DNA from 3 places in the Pseudomonas spartinae genome. Region 1 is predicted to be linked to each of the others. Evidence: predicted binding sites of a transcription regulator. Region 1 holds the regulator's gene; each other region holds the start of a gene.
What was found. The regulator FliA, encoded in region 1, starts transcription of late flagellar genes. The targets are predictions, from matches to a motif close to CTAAAGTTTNNNNNNNNNNNGCCGNTAA.
Positions count from the first base shown of each region.

Region 2: the regulator FliA is predicted to act here: its motif matches at 1,958-1,985, upstream of ACN8M7_RS12310 (methyl-accepting chemotaxis protein).
Region 3: the regulator FliA is predicted to act here: its motif matches at 2,359-2,386, upstream of ACN8M7_RS11385 (methyl-accepting chemotaxis protein).

Region 1 is NZ_CBDAMB010000005.1:293,720-297,897, forward strand. Features, by position in the region: gene flhA (flagellar biosynthesis protein FlhA) at 1-52, shown strand, start outside; gene flhF (flagellar biosynthesis GTPase FlhF) at 64-1,374, shown strand; gene fleN (flagellar synthesis regulator FleN) at 1,466-2,296, shown strand; gene fliA (RNA polymerase sigma factor FliA) at 2,293-3,039, shown strand; gene ACN8M7_RS14050 (chemotaxis response regulator CheY) at 3,139-3,513, shown strand; gene ACN8M7_RS14055 (protein phosphatase CheZ) at 3,533-4,178, shown strand, end outside.
Region 2 is NZ_CBDAMB010000004.1:331,821-335,998, forward strand. Features, by position in the region: gene ACN8M7_RS12300 (ammonium transporter) at 216-1,586, shown strand; gene ACN8M7_RS12305 (hypothetical protein) at 1,642-1,821, shown strand; gene ACN8M7_RS12310 (methyl-accepting chemotaxis protein) at 2,249-3,904, shown strand; gene ACN8M7_RS12315 (type 1 glutamine amidotransferase) at 3,955-4,178, opposite strand, start outside.
Region 3 is NZ_CBDAMB010000004.1:150,171-154,348, forward strand. Features, by position in the region: gene ACN8M7_RS11380 (REP-associated tyrosine transposase) at 1-231, opposite strand, end outside; gene ACN8M7_RS11385 (methyl-accepting chemotaxis protein) at 354-2,276, opposite strand; gene ACN8M7_RS11390 (bifunctional 4-hydroxy-2-oxoglutarate aldolase/2-dehydro-3-deoxy-phosphogluconate aldolase) at 2,444-3,115, opposite strand; gene pgl (6-phosphogluconolactonase) at 3,117-3,830, opposite strand; gene zwf (glucose-6-phosphate dehydrogenase) at 3,817-4,178, opposite strand, start outside.

The DNA of each region.
Region 1 (4,178 bases):
AATTCCGGACAACAAGCAGGTCACCATAGTCGCTACGGTTGGCCAGAACTGAGGTAAAGGGTCATGCAGGTCAAACGCTTCTTCGCCGCCGATATGCGGACCGCCATGAAACTGGTGCGTGACGAGTTGGGTGCCGACGCCTCGATCATCGGCAATCGCCGTGTCGCCGGTGGCGTCGAGTTGACTGCTGCGCTGGACTACCAGGCGCCGGCGCCGGTGCGTGCGAATCCCGCGCTGGAGGCCGAGTTGCGCAAGACCCAGGCGCGTATTGCCAACGCCCAGGCCGAGCTGACCACGCGTGCCGAACAGGATGGCGGCAAGGATCGTCAACTGTTCGCCAACGAATCGCTGCTGGCACCCGAGCTGCTGGCAACGCCGGTCAAACCGCAGCGCCCGGTCGAAGCCGCAGCGCCTGCCACGCCCGCAGTCGATCCACGGGCGCTGGATGCCATGCGTTTCGAACTGCACGGCCTGCGCGAGCTGATTGAGGTGCAACTGGGCTCCATCGCCTGGGGGCAACTGCAAACTCGTCGTCCGCAACAGGCCAATCTGTGGCGTCGTCTGCAACGCATGGGCTTGTCCGCCGAACTGTCGCAGGCGCTGCTGAGCAAGGTGGCTGGCGTTGCCGAGCCGCGTCAGGCCTGGCGCATGCTGCTGGCGCATCTGGCGCATGCGATCAAGACGCCCAAGGTCGAGCCACTGGAGGAGGGCGGTGTCATCGCTCTGGTCGGCCCGGCTGGCATGGGCAAAACCACCACGCTGGCCAAGCTGGCTGCACGCTACGTGCTTAAGTACGGCTCGCAACAGGTCGCTCTGGTCAGTATGGACAGCTTCCGCATCGGTGCGCAGGAGCAACTCAAGACCCTCGGGCGTATCCTCGGTGTATCGGTGACCCAGGTCGATCCGGGGCAGTCTCTGCTGCAATCCCTGGCGCCGCTAGCCAAGAAACGCGTGGTGCTGGTCGATACCGCCGGCTTGCCGGGCAACGATCCCGCCTTGCGCCTGCAACTGGAAAGTCTGGCTTCGGCGCGCATCAAGGCAAAAAATTATCTGGTACTGGCTGCAACAAGTCAGAGCCAAGTGCTCAAGGCGGCCTACCATAGTTACAAGCGTTGTGGCCTTTCAGGCTGCATACTGACGAAACTGGACGAGGCCGCGAGCCTGGGCGAGGTTTTAGGCCTGGCTATAGGCCAGCAACTGCCGGTAGCCTATGTGACAGACGGACCGCGGATTCCGGACAATCTGCAGGTGCCGCGCAGCCATCAGCTGGTGAGCCGGGCAGTAGGTTTGCAGGCCGCCGAGGAGCCAAGTGAAGATGCCATGGCGCAGATGTTCGCCGGCCTCTATCACAACCCGACGCAGCGAGCCGGCTGAAGCGGCGATAATGTTGCACCCTCTCGCGCAGGTTGTGTGGGAGTGAACGGCCTGACGGCCAAGTCGAAGTTAGACAAGGTGTAAAGAGAACATGGGTATGCATCCCGTACAGGTGATTGCGGTGACTGGCGGCAAGGGTGGCGTCGGTAAGACCAACGTGTCGGTCAATCTGTCCATGGCCCTGGCCGATCTCGGTCGCCGGGTAATGCTGATGGACGCCGACCTTGGTCTGGCCAACGTCGACGTTCTGTTGGGGTTGACGCCCAAGCGCACGCTGGCCGATGTGATCGCCGGCGAGTGCGATCTGCGTGACGTGCTGTTGCAAGGGCCGGGCGGTGTCCGCATCGTGCCGGCAGCCTCCGGCACGCAGAGTATGGTCAGCCTGACGCCAATGCAGCACGCCGGCTTGATCCAGGCGTTCAGCGATATCAGCGAGAATCTCGACGTGCTGGTGATCGATACCGCGGCAGGTATCGGCGACGCGGTAGTGAGCTTCGTTCGCGCCGCGCAGGAAATCCTCGTGGTGGTGTGCGACGAGCCCACTTCAATCACCGACGCCTACGCGCTGATCAAGCTGCTCAACCGTGATCACGGCATCAGTCGCTTTCGCGTGTTGGCCAACATGGCCCACAGTCCGCAGGAAGGTCGCAATCTCTTTGCTAAGCTGACCAAGGTGACGGATCGCTTCCTCGATGTTGCTCTGCAGTATGTCGGTGCCGTGCCCTATGACGAGTGCGTGCGCAAAGCCGTACAGAAGCAGCGTGCTGTGTATGAAGCCTTCCCTCGCTCCAAGTGCGCTCTGGCGTTCAAGGCGATAGCTCAGAAGGTTGACACCTGGCCGCTGCCGGCCAATCCCCGTGGCCATCTGGAGTTTTTCGTCGAGCGTCTGGTGCAGCAACCGACTGCAGACTCGGCCGTATGACAGCAGCCTCTGGACTTCGTATGTACAACAAGGCTCAGGCGCAGGATTCCCAGCATCAGCTGATCGAGCGCTACGCGCCTCTGGTCAAGCGTATCGCCTACCACCTGCTGGCCCGCTTGCCGGCCAGCGTGCAGGTCGACGATCTGATTCAGGCCGGCATGATCGGCCTGCTCGAAGCCTCGCGCAAATACGACTCCAGCAAGGGTGCCAGCTTTGAAACGTTCGCCGGTATTCGCATTCGCGGCTCCATGCTCGACGAGGTGCGCAAGGGTGACTGGGCGCCTCGTTCGGTACACCGCAACAGCCGGATGGTCAGCGATGCGATTCGCGCCGTAGAGGCGAGAACCGGACGTGACGCTAAAGATCACGAGGTTGCGGCCGAACTCCAATTGAGTCTGGAGGATTACTACGGCATTCTTGGCGACACTTTGGGCAGCCGCCTGTTCAGCTTCGACGACCTGGTGCAGGACGGCGAGCACGGCGGGTTGCACGAAGACGCCGGGCACACCCACCTCGAACCTTCGCGGGACCTCGAAGACGAACGTTTCCAGACGGCTTTGGCCAATGCCATTGCCGGTTTGCCGGAGCGTGAACGCCTCGTGCTGGCGCTGTATTACGATGAAGAACTGAACTTGAAAGAAATCGGTGAAGTGCTGGGGGTTAGCGAGTCACGTGTGAGCCAGTTGCACAGCCAATGCGCAGCGCGTCTGCGTTCACGGTTGAGCGAATGGCGCGCTGGCTGAAGGCGACGTACTCGCAGGCGGAAGCGGTTTCACGATTAAAGGACGTAGTTGCAAGCGCAATACGTTTGGGACTGTACGGAGGTCGACTTGGACAAGAACATGAAAATCCTCATCGTTGACGATTTCTCGACGATGCGACGGATCATCAAGAACCTCTTGCGGGATTTGGGTTTCACCAACACCGCGGAAGCCGATGACGGCACCTCGGCGCTGCCGATGCTGCAGAGCGGCAGCTTCGACTTTCTGGTGACCGACTGGAACATGCCGGGCATGACCGGTATCGACCTGCTGCGTGCCGTGCGTGCCGATGAGCGCCTCAAGCATCTGCCAGTGCTGATGGTGACCGCTGAAGCCAAGCGCGATCAGATCATCGAGGCGGCTCAGGCCGGCGTGAATGGTTATGTGGTCAAACCCTTCACTGCCCAGGTGCTGAAGGAAAAGATCGAGAAGATCTTCGAGCGGGTCAACGGCTGATGTCAGCCGCGAGGGTGCTATGGAACACGATGATTCCACGATGGGCGATCTTGAGTCGTCCCTGAAAACCAATGCCCGTGAGCTGGTTGATAGCCTCGAAAAAGGTAACTTCGGCAACGCGGTGCAACTGATCAACGAGCTCAACAAGGTTCGTGATCGAGGTCTTTATCACGAGGTCGGCAAACTGACCCGTGAGCTGCACAACGCTATTGTCAATTTTCAGCTCGACCCGCGCATGCCGCATGCTCAGGAGCTGTCGCAGATCGCCGACGCGACCGAGCGCCTCAACTACGTCGTAACCATGACCGAGAAGGCTGCCAACCGGACCATGGATCTGGTCGAGCAGAGCGCGCCGCTGGTCAATGACCTGAGCGACGAGGCGCAGAGCCTGGGCGTCGAATGGGGTCGCTTCATGCGCCGTGAAATCGGTGCCGATGGTTTCCGTGAACTGGCCAAGCGCGTCGAGCTGTTTCTCGCCCGTAGCGAACGAGATGGCGCCAAGCTGTCCGGCCACCTCAACGACATTCTGCTGGCGCAGGATTACCAGGACCTTACCGGTCAGGTGATCAAGCGTGTCACCCAACTGGTGACCGAAGTGGAAAGCAACCTGCTCAAGCTGATGCTCATGGCCAGCCAGGTCGACCGTTTTGCCGGTATTCAGCACG
Region 2 (4,178 bases), on a different contig from region 1:
GATGAACACAAAGGGGGCATTTTTTAACCGGATGTTTCCAAGCGATCCCAGCCTTTGGCCCGCGGGCCAGCGAGCCGCCTTCTGGCACAAGGATTGCCTATTCATTCAGGGAACTTTTTATAACTACAGATAAATAACGCGCCTGTATGGCGTCCACCTGAAGTCCCACTGCCAAGACCGACCGACATTCCAAGAACAGTATCGAGGATTGATAGATGGAAGAGCAGAAGACCCCCACTCTGGAGGAGCTACAGGCTCTGATAGAGATGACCAACACCCTGAATATGGAAATATTCTACTGGTGGTGTATCGCCCTGATGATCTGCATTCATGTGGGCTTTCTCTCCTACGAGATCGGCGCGTCTCGTCTGAAGAATGCACTGGCCGCGGGGGTTAAGAACATCCTCGCCTTCGGTTTCATCGTGCCCAGCGTGTTCCTGGTCGGCTGGGCGGTCTACAACGGTTTCCCGGACGGCATCGTGCCGCGCATGGACGCCATTCTCGCCGGCATGCCCTGGAGCCAGTCCATGGGCCCGAACATCAGCGATAACGCCACCGGTATCTTCTGGGCCGCCTTCGCCATGTTCGCCGCCACCACCGGTTCGATTCTCTCCGGTGCGCTGATCGAACGTACGCGCATGAGCGCCTTCATCATCATGACCATCTTCCTCGGCGGCTTCCTCTGGCTGCTGGCGGCCTCCTGGGGCTGGCACCCGGAAGGCTGGCTGACCGTCAAATGGGGCTTCCATGATGTCGGTGCGGCGGGCTGCGTGCACATGATCGCCGGCTTCTTCACCCTGGCGGTGGTGATCAACCTCGGCGCACGCATCGGCCGCTTCAACGCCGATGGCAGCGCCAACGCCATCGTCGGTCACAGCATGCCGATGAGCGTGGTCGGCCTGATGCTGATCATCGTCGGTTTCTTCGGCTTCCTCGGCGGCTGCATCATCTACAACTCGGGCGCACAGTGGATCAACATCTACGGCCAGCCGACCAACCTCTCGGCGTTCGCCTTCAACACCCTGATGGGCTTCGCCGGCGGCCTGATCGGCGCCTACCTGACCACCCGCGAGCCGTTCTGGATGATGTCCGGCGGCCTGGTCGGCATCATCTCGGTAGCCCCGGGTCTGGACCTGTACCACCCCGGCCTGGCCTACCTGATCGGCATGGGCGTATCGGCCACCGCGCCGCTGATCAACAACCTGCTGCTCAAGTTCAAGCTCGATGATGCCGTCGGTGCCTTCGCCGTGCATGGTTTCGGCGGCTTCGCCGGTATCGTCATCAGCGGCATCTTCCTGGCCGGTTACCCGAACGTGAACGGCATGCCGGAGATCAGCTTCTTCGGCCAACTGGGCGGCGCTCTGGTCATGGCAACCCTGGGCTTCGTCCCCGGCTACCTGATTTCCTATGCACTGAAGAAGGCCGACCTGCTGCGCGTCCCGGCGCATGCCGAAGAACGTGGCCTGGATCTGACCGAGGTGCCAGCCCAGGCCTACCCGGAATGGGCTTCGATGTATGGCCCGAGCAGCAGCGTCGGCGGCAGCGAGCCGGCAGCGCTGGCCACCGCCACGCCGAAGTCGGCCTGAGTCTTTTTTGTAGCCTGGCCGCTCAAGCGGCCAGCCCTATCGCGAGGAACGCAGCATGAGCATCACTACCTACGAAGGCGCCAGCGCCGTATTCACCTTCGCCGACAAGCCGGCCATCCTGGTTTTCATCAGCTTGCTGGTGGCCGGCGTCAGTCTCTACGCGCTGATCGCCACCATGATCCACGAGAAGCACAGCTACGCCCTGCCGGACGAAAAGCTGCCCAAGCTCAAGTAAGGCCATGGCCGGCGGCGCTCGCCGCCGGCCATCTCCAGATCACTCAAGCGCCAGCCAGTCCCTCCCCTCGCGCGCCCGCATCGCTCCCAGACAGCGGCTCTCGGAAATCGCCTCGTCCACATGCCATATCGCGACCCTAAAGAAGCGAAGCGGCATACCGATATCTATCCTAAGCTCAAGTCCAATCATCTTGATCCATTTGCTGAGCGCCACGCAGAGCGAGACTCAAGCCCAGCAAGCCACAACCACACCAGGCAATGACAGCTGACCACAGTGCGAGTCAGCCAAGGAGCGCACCTTCAGACGACAACCTCGTTAGGGACATACGGTTAGACGCAGGATGCACATAAAAATAAAACGCAGCCATCGCTCTTGCGTACATCAAAACAATCCGCACAAACGCGTCATATCCCTAAAGGGTGCCTCTATGCCGTCTACCGCAACTGGCTTCTCGATCCGCACACTGCTGTACGCCAGCTATGGCTCTCTGCTCGCCCTGTTGCTGCTGATAGCAGGCGTCTCGCTCTACAACCTCGCGGCATCGGACGAAGACTTCTCCATCTACATCAACGGGATAGAGACTCGTAAAAAGCTGGCTAACCAGCTCAGTGACGCCGTCAGCGACAGGGCCATCGCACTGCGCAACCTGGCTCTCAACAGCGAGCCGGCAGAGCGTGGGGCGCAGCGTGACTTCATCGCCCAGAAAGAGAAAAGAGTCGTCGACAGTCTCGCCGCCTTGCGCCAGGCAATCACGACCCACAAGGACGTTTCAACAACAGGGCACGAGCTGCTCGCACGCATCGAACAACTGGAAGCACGCTACAGCGAGGTCGCGCACAGCATCGCCGAGCACCTGTTCAACGGTGAAGACGTGGAAGCGAAACGCATGGTCAAGGAGCAATGCACGCCTCTACTTGAGGAGTTGACCGGCACCCTGGAGGGCTATCTCAAGCACACCACCGAGATTGCCGACCAACGCTTGAGCGAAAACGAAGCGCACTACAAGGAGGAGCGCAATATCCTCATTCTGATCACGGCGATCAGTTTCATACTCGCCGCCCTGCTCGGCCATTTGATCAGCCGTAAACTGCTGCGCGCTCTGGGCGCCGAACCAGGCGACCTGAACCGCATCGCCCAGCGTGTCGCCGAAGGTGACCTGCGGACGATGGAAGCCGCCGTCAACAGTGCGGAAAACAGCGTACTTGCCGCCCTGCTGCGCATGCAGCAGAACCTGCGCCAGGTCACCCAGGGCATCGATGCCTCATCACGTACCGTGGCTCACTCCAGCCAGGAATTGAGCGAGTCGAGCCTGCGCAACGCCGAAAGCGTGGCCCAGGCTCAGCGCGAAGTGGAGCAGATCGTCACCGCCGTGCACGAAATGGCGGCGACCGTGCAGGACGTGGCGCGTAGTGCCGAAACCGCCGCCCAAGCCGCCAGCGAGGCTGACGAGGCCGCAGCGCAAAGCCAGCAGAAAGCCGGGCAGGCAGTGAACCTGATCGGCGAACTGGCACAGGTGATCGACAATTCCAGCGAGGCCATGGGACGCCTGAAAGCCGAAAGCAGCAATATCGGCAGCGTGCTCGACGTGATCAAGTCAGTGGCCGACCAGACCAACCTGCTGGCCCTCAACGCAGCCATCGAAGCGGCCCGTGCCGGTGAGGCCGGGCGCGGCTTTGCCGTGGTAGCCGACGAGGTACGCAGCCTGGCCCGGCGCACCCAGGAGGCCACCACCGAGATCGAAGGGCTGATTGCCAGCCTGCAGAAGATCGCCGACGAGACCGCGCGCTACATGGAACGCTGCCAGAACTCCAGTTCGCAGTCGGTTTCCGGCGTGTCCGAGGCTGGCGAGGCGGTGGCCCGCATCGTCAGCATGATCGAACGCATCAACGGCATGAACCAGCAGATCGCCACGGCCGCCGAGCAGCAGAGCGCGGTAGCGGAAGAGATCAGCCGAGGCATCGTCTCGGTACGCGACAGCACCGAGCAATCGGCCTCCGCCTTCCAGCATGCACAGCAGGAAAGCGAGAGCCTGGCGCGCACCAGCGAAGCATTACGCGGAAACATCGCGCACTTCCGCCTCTGACGCCGCTCGCTGGCGCGGCCTGCCCAGGCCGTGTCAGCGACGCCCGTTGGCTAGCCGAGCAGGTAGTCCAGTACCTGCGCCATCAACGCATTGCCTGGCTCATAGCGCTGCGCCTCGGCTGCCAGTTGGGTGGGTGTCTGCACCCAGGGGCCTGGCTCGAGTTCATCAGCGCATTGGTGCAACAGATCCGCCACGATCGCAGGCGTCATCTCCGGGTGGCACTGCAGGCCGATCACCCGCCGCCCGAGCTGAAACGCCTGATGCCGACAGGCCT
Region 3 (4,178 bases), on a different contig from region 1:
GCGTGAGCCAAAATCTGCATCCCCCTCAGGCAGACGCCAGACACAATGCAGATGATCGGGCAGCAGTACCCACCCCTCGATGATGAAGGGACGGTGTAAACGGACTCGTTCGATGGCGCGGCGCAAGGCTGCGCGCAATGGCGCATCGGTCAATACGCAGAGGCGCTGGTGGCTTACCAACGTAAAGAAATGGCAGGCGCCCGCTTCACGGGCGCGGCGGTAATTGGACATTCCCTGTCTCCTGAATCCATGCCGGCAGATTCAGGATAGTCGGCGGTGCGCGCAGCGCACCCTAGGGGTTGAACGGCGCAATTCCCGCAGGGTGCACCATGCGCACCTGTGCCGCCCCCCAATCAAACGCGGAAGCGGCTGACCATTGCTTGCAGCTGACCGCCCAGGCGCGCCAGCTCGGCCGAGGATTTGGCCGTTTCGTCGCTGGCGGTGGCGGTCTGTTCGGAAACGTCACGCACACTGAGAATGCTACGGCTGATTTCCTCGGCCACGGCGCTCTGCTCTTCCGCTGCGGCGGCGATCTGCTGGTTCATCGACTGAATGCTGGACACCGCCTGGGTGATGCTGCCCAGCGAGTCACCAGCCTTGCGCGTCAGCTCGACGCTGCTGTCGGTCAGATCGCGACTGTTGCGCATCACCGCAGCGACCTGCTGGGTGCCGCTCTGCAGCCCGGCGATCAAGGCTTCGATCTCTTCCGTGGACTTCTGCGTGCGCTGGGCCAGACCGCGGACTTCATCGGCGACCACGGCAAAACCGCGCCCAGCCTCACCGGCACGCGCCGCTTCGATGGCAGCGTTGAGCGCCAGCAGATTGGTCTGCTCGGCCACCGACTTGATCACGTCCATGACGCTGCCGATCTTGTCGCTTTCCTGCTGCAGGCCATTCATCGCCTCGCTGGAACGGCTGACCTCGGCGGCCAGGCGCTCGATCTGCGCAATCACCTCGGCAACCACCTGATCTCCCATGCGTGCCTGACCATCGGCCTGGTTGGCGGCCTGCGAAGCCTGCTCCGCATTGCGCGCGACTTCCTGCACCGTGGCCGACATCTCGTGCATGGCAGTGGCAACCTGATCGGTCTCGCTCTTCTGGCTGTTGGCACCGGCGCTGGTCTGCTCGGTAACCGCCGACAACTCCTCGGCAGCACTGGCGATCTGCGTCACGCTGTCACGAATGCCTGAGATCAGCTCGCGCAGGGTACTGGCCATGTACTGGATACCCTGCTGCAGCTGGCCCATCTCATCGCGACGCTCGACCTGCACGGTAGCGGTCAGATCGCCCTCAGCGATGCGCTGGACTGCGCCCAGGGTTTCCTGCAGCGGACGCGTGATCTGTCGAGTGATGATCCAGGCAGCCAGCACACCGAACAACAGCGCCAGCAACGTGGTGATGATCTGCAGACTGCGCGCAGTGGCGGTTTCTTCGTCACGACGGTCGATCTGGAGCTGTACCAGCGCCTTGTTATCCTTGACGATCTGGTAGCCTTCCTGGGTCATTTCAGCACGAGCGGCGACGATATTGTCGTTGGCCTGACTGAAGCGCTGCACTTGCACCTGATAGGCATCGAGACCAGCGCGCACAGCGCTGATGGCGCCGGCCTGCTCGCCGGCGAAGGCCGCCGCCAGCGCGTCGATGCTCTGCACGCCACGCTCGACCTGGGTGCGCATCGCCTGTTCGGTAGTGGCGTTGGGATTGGCCGTAAAGCCGCGCACTTCATAACGGGTCAACTGCATGTGTTCACGCACATCGCGCACGGCCTGGTAACGCTGGAAACGACGCTCGTCGTCCTGCGGAATCTGCTGCACGACCTTGTACAGGTTTTCAAGCTCGGCAAATGCCTGCTTCGCCAGGCTGCCCATTTGCTCGCGGGCAGCACGTGCGGTGCGATAGCCCTCGTCCATGCGCTTGAAGGACTGCCGGTACAGCTCGATCTGCTCGGCCTGCTGCTTCAGCAGGCGAACGTTCTCGGCACTGCGAAAGCGACTGCGTACGTCGGCATGCGCGTCGCTGTAGCTGTTCAGCGATTTCTGCACCACCTCGGCCATCTTCTCGTCACCGTTATCCAGCATGTAACGCAGACGGTCGACACGCAGCTCAGTCAGCAGATTGCTAAGGTGATTGATGTCGGCAGTCCAATTGCTGCGCTGGATAAGGCTGCCCATGCTGGTCCAGGCAACGCTTGCGAGGATCAAGGTCAGGGCCAGCACCATACCGAAGCCTAGCGCCAGCTTATGGGTCACGCGGATGTTAGCGAACCAGGTATTCATAACAATTCTCCAACTGCGGGTGTTTCAGGTTTCGCTGGAGAATTGTTTTTGTTGAAGCCAGCACAGGGAGTAGCTGACGAACAGGGCGGCCGCTACGACACAGAATTTAAACCCATACGCAGTGCTGTGGCGTCGCAGCGGCCATTCTGCGACGCCGTTCAAACTATTCAGGCCAACAGCTGCAGAGCCTCGGCGCTGCATTGCTGGATCCGCGCCCAATCGCTGTTGGCCACCCACTCGCGCTGGAACATCCAGGTGCCGCCCACGCACATCACGTTGGGCTGTGCCATGTAGCGTTGCAGGTTGTCCGGAGTGATGCCGCCGGTTGGGCAAAAACGCACGCCCCCGAAAGGCCCGGACAGCGCCTTGAGCGCCGCGACACCACCGCAGACCTCCGCCGGAAACAGCTTGAAGCGGCGATAGCCGAGGGCGTAGCCGATCATCAGATCCGACGCACTGCTCACGCCTGGCAGCATGGGCAGAGGGTTGTCCAGCGCCGCCAGCAGCAGCTCACGCGTGCTGCCTGGCGTGACGATGAACTGCGCACCGGCAGCGGTTGCCGCGGCAAGCATGTCCTGATCCAGCACGGTACCGGCGCCAACGCAGAGCTCGGGACGCTCGGCGCGCAGGCGGCGAATCGCCTCCAGGCCATGCTCCGAGCGCAGGGTCACTTCCAGCACCCGCAGGCCACCGGCGGCCAGGGCGTCGGCCAGCGGCAGGATATCCGCCTCACGGGCGATGGTGATCACCGGCATGATCCGCGCCTGAGCGCAGATGCGGTCGATCTCGGCGATTTTGTCGGCCATGCGCGCACGCTGGTCTTGGTCGAGGCTGGTCATGTCAGGGGCACCAGTGGATTTCAAGAGGAGAATTGAGGAACGCACGGATCGGCATCTGGGCGACCTCGCCCGGCTGCAGTGCTGCGCTCAGGGTGTTCAGTTTCGCCTGGCCCTGGATCGCCAGCAGCGGCAGACGTGCGCTGGCCAACACCGGCAGGGTCAGGGTCAGGCGTTGTGCTGGCTCGCTCGGGGCGAGCATCGGCAACACCCGGCGCGCGCAGTCCGGCTGCAGTGCCTCGAGCAGATTGGGGCTGTGCGGGAACAGCGAGGCCGTGTGGCCATCGTCGCCCATGCCCAGCACCAGCACGTCGACAGGCGCCAGCTCGGCAACCGCAGCGTCGGCCAGCTCGGCCGCTTGCTCGAGGTTGCCAGCGACCTGGTAGAGACCTAGAAAGCGGGCTTCGGCAGCCGGCCCCCGGAGCAGATGACGACGCACCAGCGCCTCGTTGCTACCGGCATGATTGACCGGCACCCAGCGCTCGTCGGCCAGGCTGACGCACACCTGCGCCCAGGGCAGCTCCTGCTGCGCCAACGCGTCGAAGAACGGCACCGGGCTACGTCCGCCAGAGACCACCAAGGTGGCCCGACCGCGACTGGCGATGGCCTGACGCAGCGCATCGGCCACGCGTACCGCCAATGCCTGGGCCAGCTGCCCGGCATCGTCGTGCGAACAGGCCTGCACGCCTTGCGGCAGTTTCAGTTCAGAGATCGCCATACCAGCTCCTGCCGTCCCGGGTGATCAACGCGACCGAGGCCATGGGACCCCAGCTGCCGGCGGTATAAGGTTTCGGCGCTTCGCCGAGGCGCTGCCAGCCGTCGATCAACTGATCGCACCACTGCCAGGCGTATTCGATCTCGTCCTTGCGCACGAACAGGTTCTGGTTGCCGCGCATCACTTCCAGCAGCAGACGTTCGTAGGCGTCGGGGATCCGCGCACTGCGGTAAGTGTCGGAGAAACTCAGCTGCAGCGGGCCGCTGCGCAACTGCATGCCCTTGTCCAGGCCCTGATCCTTGGTCAACACCTGCAGGGCGATGCCTTCGTCCGGCTGCAGGCGGATGATCA